DNA from 3 places in the Pseudoalteromonas sp. Ld19 genome. Region 1 is predicted to be linked to each of the others. Evidence: predicted binding sites of a transcription regulator. Region 1 holds the regulator's gene; each other region holds the start of a gene.

What was found. The regulator FliA, encoded in region 1, starts transcription of late flagellar genes. The targets are predictions, from matches to a motif close to CTAAAGNTNNNNNNNNNNNNGCCGATA.
Region 2: the regulator FliA is predicted to act here: its motif matches at 1,103-1,129, upstream of ACJJVZ_RS09670 (VC2046/SO_2500 family protein).
Region 3: the regulator FliA is predicted to act here: its motif matches at 1,074-1,100, upstream of ACJJVZ_RS18685 (DUF5610 domain-containing protein).

Annotation. Positions count from the first base shown of each region.
Region 1 covers NZ_JBISHA010000021.1:689,622-691,895, reverse strand. Annotated here, with positions in the region: gene ACJJVZ_RS15155 (MinD/ParA family protein) at 1-547, shown strand, start outside; gene ACJJVZ_RS15150 (RNA polymerase sigma factor FliA) at 574-1,284, shown strand; gene cheY (chemotaxis response regulator CheY) at 1,325-1,708, shown strand; gene ACJJVZ_RS15140 (protein phosphatase CheZ) at 1,725-2,274, shown strand, end outside.
Region 2 covers NZ_JBISHA010000018.1:403,314-405,587, forward strand. Annotated here, with positions in the region: gene ACJJVZ_RS09655 (M48 family metallopeptidase) at 116-802, shown strand; tRNA gene ACJJVZ_RS09660 (tRNA-Tyr) at 833-917, opposite strand; tRNA gene ACJJVZ_RS09665 (tRNA-Tyr) at 967-1,051, opposite strand; gene ACJJVZ_RS09670 (VC2046/SO_2500 family protein) at 1,164-1,691, shown strand; gene ACJJVZ_RS09675 (DUF6172 family protein) at 2,009-2,274, shown strand, end outside.
Region 3 covers NZ_JBISHA010000022.1:401,713-403,986, forward strand. Annotated here, with positions in the region: gene ACJJVZ_RS18685 (DUF5610 domain-containing protein) at 1-1,044, opposite strand, end outside; gene trmA (tRNA (uridine(54)-C5)-methyltransferase TrmA) at 1,209-2,274, shown strand, end outside.

The sequences.
Region 1 (2,274 bases):
AACGTCGGGTTCGCAAAACATGGTTGAATTATCACCTTCTGAACACGCGGGTCTTATTCGTGCCTTTAGCGAATTAAATACCGAATTTGATATATTGATAGTAGACACCGCCGCCGGCATTTCCGATATGGTGCTGAGCTTTTCTCGTGCAGCACAAGATGTAATGGTCGTCGTGTGTGACGAACCGACATCAATAACAGATGCGTACGCGCTAATTAAAGTATTAAGCCGTGAGCATGGCGTGTATAAATTTAAAATTGTTGCAAATATGGTTCGTAGCCTTCGCGAAGGCCAAGAATTGTTTGCAAAGCTATCTAAAGTAACAGATCGTTTCCTAGATATTTCTATGGAGCTAGCTGCAACGATACCTTACGATGAAAATATGCGTAAAGCGACACGTCGGCAGAAAGTTATTGTGGAGTTGTTTCCAAGCTCTCCAGCTTCAGTAGCTTTTCGAGCTCTGGCAACAAAAGCGGTCAAATGGCCAATACCGAATCAACCGTCAGGGCATTTAGAGTTTTTCATCGAGAAGCTGGTTAACGGCTAATTATGACAACATTGGTAAATAGAGCTATGGGATATCAATCAACACAAAATTTAAATGTGATTGTTGAGAAACATGCGTCACTGGTTAAAAAAGTGGCATGTCACTTAATTGCTCGTCTACCTCCAAGTGTACAACTCGATGATTTAATTCAATCGGGTATGATAGGACTGATTGAAGCGTCAAAAAACTTTGATGCAACTAAAGGCGCAAGCTTTGAAACGTTTGCAGGTATTCGCATCCGTGGCGCTATGCTAGATGAAATGCGCCGTGGTGACTGGGCTCCGCGTTCTGTGCATCGCAAAAGTCGTCTTGTTGCTGAAACGATAAACGAATTAGAAAAAAACTTAAATCGTGAACCTACAGATATAGAAGTTGCTGAAAAACTTGATATTTCGTTAAATGAGTACCATCATATTTTAAACGATGTAAATGCAAGTAAAGTGTTGGGTATAGAAGACCTTGGAATTGATGAAGATGTCATAACTCCAGCAGGTCAAGATTTAACACTAGACAAACCTTTTAATAATGTTAAAAATGAACGATTTAATGAGTCTTTATTAAGTGCAATAAAATCATTACCAGAGCGAGATGCTATGGTGTTATCTTTGTACTATAACGATGAAATGAATTTAAAAGAGATTGGGCATATACTCGATGTTAGTGAATCGCGTGTGAGTCAGATACATGGTCAGGCGATGATTAAGCTAAAAGCAAAAATCAATGACTGGATAAACTAGTAGTAAGTAAATAAAGGTTAAGACCTCACTGGAGGATGTTTTGGATAAAAACATGAAAATTCTTGTCGTTGACGATTTTTCAACAATGAGACGTATTATTAAAAATTTATTGCGTGATTTAGGCTTTACGAATGTTCAAGAAGCAGATGATGGTTCGACTGCTTTACCAATGCTACAAAATCAGTCTTTTGATTTTGTCGTGACGGATTGGAACATGCCAGGTATGCAGGGTATTGACCTTTTAAGGGCAATTAGGGCGGATGACAAGTTAAAACATCTCCCTGTTTTAATGGTAACGGCTGAAGCTAAAAAAGAACAGATAATAGCTGCTGCTCAAGCTGGTGTTAATGGCTACATTGTAAAACCATTTACAGCTGGCACATTGAAGACCAAATTAGAAAAAGTGTTTGAACGCTTAGGTTAATTATAGGGAGAGGCTTATGTCAGCACCTGCTGCGCCTCGAATAACTTTAGAACAAGCGCGTCAACTCGTTGTTTTTTTAGAAAACGACGAGCAAGATAAAGCTGATCAATTAATTTTGGATACAGCGTCTAAAGAGCAGTCAGAGATATTTGCTGAAGTTGGCAAGTTAACGCGTCAATTGCATGAAGCTCTAAAAGGTTTTGAGCTAGATTCGCGTTTAACAAACTTAACAAACGATGCAATTCCGGATGCTAAAAAACGACTTAGTTATGTCATGGAATTGACAGAGAATGCTGCAAATAAAACCATGGATGCGGTTGAGGCAAGTCTCCCTATAACTCAGGAGTTAGCGGGTGAGATAGCAGCCATTAAACCGACATGGGATCGGTTAATGAGTCGGGATATAGAGCTTGGTGAGTTTAAAACTCTGTGCCACAGCATAGATAAGTTTATGAGTAACTCACACAATAAAACAGATGAATTACAAAATTTAATGACAAATGTTTTAATGGCGCAAGATTATCAAGATTTGACTGGTCAAGTTATTCGTCGAGTAATTGAGCTTG
Region 2 (2,274 bases), on a different contig from region 1:
TTTCATAACGACTGAATGCGGGAGTACTTTAACTAATAAAGCTAATTTTTTTAATTAAGATGATGCTAATATATTACCTAGATGGGTAAATAATATTTATATTTGAGAAATTGAAGTGTTTGAATATCAGCTAAAAAAAAGCGCACGAAGAAAAACCGTTGCGATTAAAGTTCATAACCAACAGGTAACTGTATATGCACCTAGCTATATTGCAAAAAAGCAAATAGATAGCTGGCTTTTAGAAAAAAAGACATGGGTTGATGCGCAATTGCTTAAGCAACTCACTGTTGTTGACTGCAAGCAATACCCCTTTGAAACTAAAAAAATATGTATTTATTCTGAGCAAGTAAATGTGCAGTTTGAGCAAGGTCACTACTCTGGTGTAAAACCACAACTAGCTGGCTTGTTAATTACGGTATCTAAACGTGTTAAACATCAACAATTAAAGTATCAAAAATTATTAGAAGAGTATTTAAAAGAGCAGCTAACAGCTTATATAGAAATGCGACTTACGTATTTTTGTACACAAATGAACGAGGCTTTACCACGCAATTTGAATATTGCGATTTATAAAAGAAAGTGGGGGAGCTGTAACTGCAAACGTGATTTGACCTTTAATCTACACCTTATTGGTGCACCACAGCACATAATTGATTATGTAATAGTTCATGAGTTAGCACATCTGCGTCATTTAAACCACAGTAAAGCATTTTGGCAGCGAGTTGAAATGTTTTACCCTGATCATAAATCAGCATCACAATGGTTAAAAATTAATGGAATGAGCTTACAATGGGTGTTTTAGATTTTATTGCTTACTAGGGAAGATTAAAAGTGGTGGAGGGAGCTGGATTCGAACCAGCGAAGGCTGAGCCGTCAGATTTACAGTCTGATCCCTTTGGCCGCTCGGGAACCCCTCCACACTAATTTTGTTACATTTGGCCCCACTTAACTTAGCGGTAAGAAAAGTGGTGGAGGGAGCTGGATTCGAACCAGCGAAGGCTGAGCCGTCAGATTTACAGTCTGATCCCTTTGGCCGCTCGGGAACCCCTCCAATGCAACGGCGCTGATAATAGCAAAATATGTATTTAAGTAAAGAAAAAAACTAAAGAAAAATAAAAAAAAGCCGATAAATATCTATAACCTACAACAATCGGCTAAAGACTATGCAAATCGATGGTTTGTTGATCACAGAGAACCAATTAAGCACACGGCTTAACAAAAGTGTGCACGAACAGCGAAGAGGAGAGTTTTCTCTTTTGCTCGCAATGTTATCGCATGACGCACTTGATTTTAGCCAATTTCACTTACCAAAAACAGAACTCGAAGACGCAATTATTACCGATGATGCGCTTCGCAAACAATTGGGTGTGGGTCCTAAGCAGCTTTTAGCGCCAGATAAGTTTGATATGTTGATTGGTCAACATAACGCTTCACTATTGATCAGTACTGGAGAACGCTCTGGAATGAACGATATTAAATTGAATCATTGTTTGAATCCAGAGCCCCTCTTTATAAGAGATGATGTGACGCATATTCCGTTGAATATCATTGATAATTGTGAGCTTGCTGTGCGTAGACGTATAAAAAACACAGAAACGCAACTTTCTAATCCAGCGATGGACGCTGCTGCTTTTTACGATCTCCTTAATAACGATGCTTTACATGAGCCTTTACACTTAGTTACTGCTTGAGAAAATATCTAATAGCAAGCAAGCGTGTTATTTATGTGATTCAGGGACAAATGCATATTGTAATTTAACCTAGAAAATTAACTCTTACTTACCGATTGATTTACCTTCTTACAGCTTTAAAAGTTAGGTATATCGAGTAACCCTATATGTTGTTTTTTGTGTTTTCGCATCACTATTACTGATTAATTTAATGATATTGGCTAATAATTGATTTAGTGCAAAAAAAGCATCCAAAAGTTAATTGCAATTGCTATAATGATCGCAAATGGTATGACATGAAATGCCGCTATCATTAAACCAAGGTAATTAGGAACGTAATGAAGAAAACATTCACGCTGAATCACGAGAAAATCAAATACCCTCGTATGGTTGATGCTGCAAAGCATGAAGTGAAAAAATATTTGAAACGAGAGCGCAATAAAACACTACCTGAAGATGCAGATTATTGGGCATTTGACTGTAAGTTTGGTAACACAGCTGAAGATGCGCAAGTTGTGCACGTAGCTGAATTAAGTAACCAAATTGGTGAAATTGAAAAGCAGGGTTTGACCTCTTTCTATGTAGAGGTTTTAGCACGACCAGC
Region 3 (2,274 bases), on a different contig from region 1:
ATCAATCCCGCTTTGATCTTGATTTAACCATTCCATAATACCCGATAATTGGCTTTGCAGACCCAGATCGGCTGCTTTTGTATAAACTTCTTTTAAATCGTCATTAAAAGGGGCTATTTTTTCCGAGACCGCCTTCTCTGGTATTGGCCTGTATTCTTCGTAGCTTTTTATCGTTGCAACCGTTTTGGTTTGTCTTAAATCCATTGAGAAAGCGACTAACTGTTCGTTATCTAAACTCAACGCTTGCGCTTCTTCAAATGCTTTGTCTAAATCGCCACTAAAAAAAGTTTTACTCACTCCTTGTATGTCTTCCATTAGTTCATTAATCGCTTTTTGTTCATCTTCATTTAAATCACCATTAACCGACATAGAAAATGATAACTCTCGAGACTGCGATGATTCACTTATATACCCTTCACTATTTCCCTGCTTTTGATAACCGCTCGCTGACTGTGACTCAAAAGAGTCGGAGAAACTAATACTAACTTCATCACCTTCTGCAGTAGTAAATTTGTATTCAGCGTTATTGCTTAAACTAGCGTATTGAGCCTGACTAATACTCACACTCGCCGGTTGTGGGTTAAACAAATCATCTTCAAGCTTATTAAGACCATTAAAGATACCTTCTTTGGACTTATTAATGCCTTCTTCAATATCGGTATTAAATACACCGGTACCTTTTAATTCATCAATTGCATCATCAATCCCCATTTGCACACCTTTGCGGGCTTCACCAAGTATGCCTTTGAGCTTGTCATCATCAGCACCATTAGCCTTCGCATTTTTGAGTGTACCTGTCACAAAATCGAGTACATTTTTAACTACCTCGCCAAAATCAAATAATGACTTATCTGCTTTTTTCTCAGCAACAGGTAAGCCAAGTTGCTCAGCCATCTTATCGCCCAACACTTTTGCAGCAAGTTCTTTCCCGCTTTGTTGATAACTATCTTGAGGAGACTTAATTGTTGGCTGTGGTATCGTTACTTTATTATTGAATTTATTGATATTGTTATTTGGCATAAAGCCAAAATTATTGATTTTCATAATTCGTCTCCTAAGCGTGAGTAATTTATTATCGGCTATAACGTATAAAACTAAAGGGGAACGCACAAAAAAACAGCATTAATTCTAGTCAAAACTAGACAAATACGCCTCGCCCCCTACAATAGCGCCGATAAACAGATCTCAGAGATAAGGTAGTAACGTTAATGGCAGTTATTAAAATCGATACCACACAATACGATGCACAATTAAGCGAGAAAGAGCAGCGAATACGTGCACAGTTCCAACGTTTTGGTGTAGAACAATTAGAAGTATTTAGTTCAGAGCCAACTAACTACCGTCAACGTGCTGAATTTAGAGTATGGCATGATGGCGACGATCTGTTTCATATAATGTTTGATCAACAAACAAAAGACAAAATCCGTGTTGATACGTTTGATCCAGCAGCACCTTTAGTAGGTGAAGTAATGCAGGTGATGATTGAAAACCTTAAGCCTTGCGAAATATTACGTCGTAAGTTATTTCAAATAGATTACCTATCAACGCTAAGTGGTGAAATTTTAGTAAGTTTGCTTTATCACAAGCCACTAGATGATGAATGGTTAAATGAAATTAAAGTGCTTAAAGAAAAGCTGAGCAGTAAATACAAAATTGACTTTATTGGCCGTGCTCGCAAACAAAAAGAAGTGCTGGGTGATGACTTTGTAACTGAACGCTTAACAGTTAATGGTCACGAGCTTATTTACCAACAAGTAGAAAACAGTTTCACTCAGCCTAATGCTAAAGTAAATATTAGTATGCTGGAGTGGGCACAAGATTTATGTAAACCACTTAAAAATGATTTATTAGAGCTTTACTGTGGCAACGGTAACTTTTCAATTGCGTTAGCTGGTTCGTTTAATAAAGTGTTGGCAACAGAGATATCAAAATCATCTGTACACTCTGCTCAATACAATATTGCTAAAAACAACGTAGAGAACTTAGATATTATTCGTATGTCGAGCGAAGAATTCACCCAAGCTATGAACGGTGAGCGTACTTTCTCTCGTTTAGACGGTATTGACCTTAAAAGCTATGACTGCCAAACCATATTAGTTGATCCACCGCGCGCGGGCATGGATGAATTAACCTGTGACTTAGTGGCTAACTACGAAAGCATAATTTATATATCGTGTAATCCTGAAACCCTTGAGCGTGACCTTGATCTCTTAACACGTACGCACAACGTTAAGCGCTTTGCTATATTTGATCAGTTCCCATATACACATCACA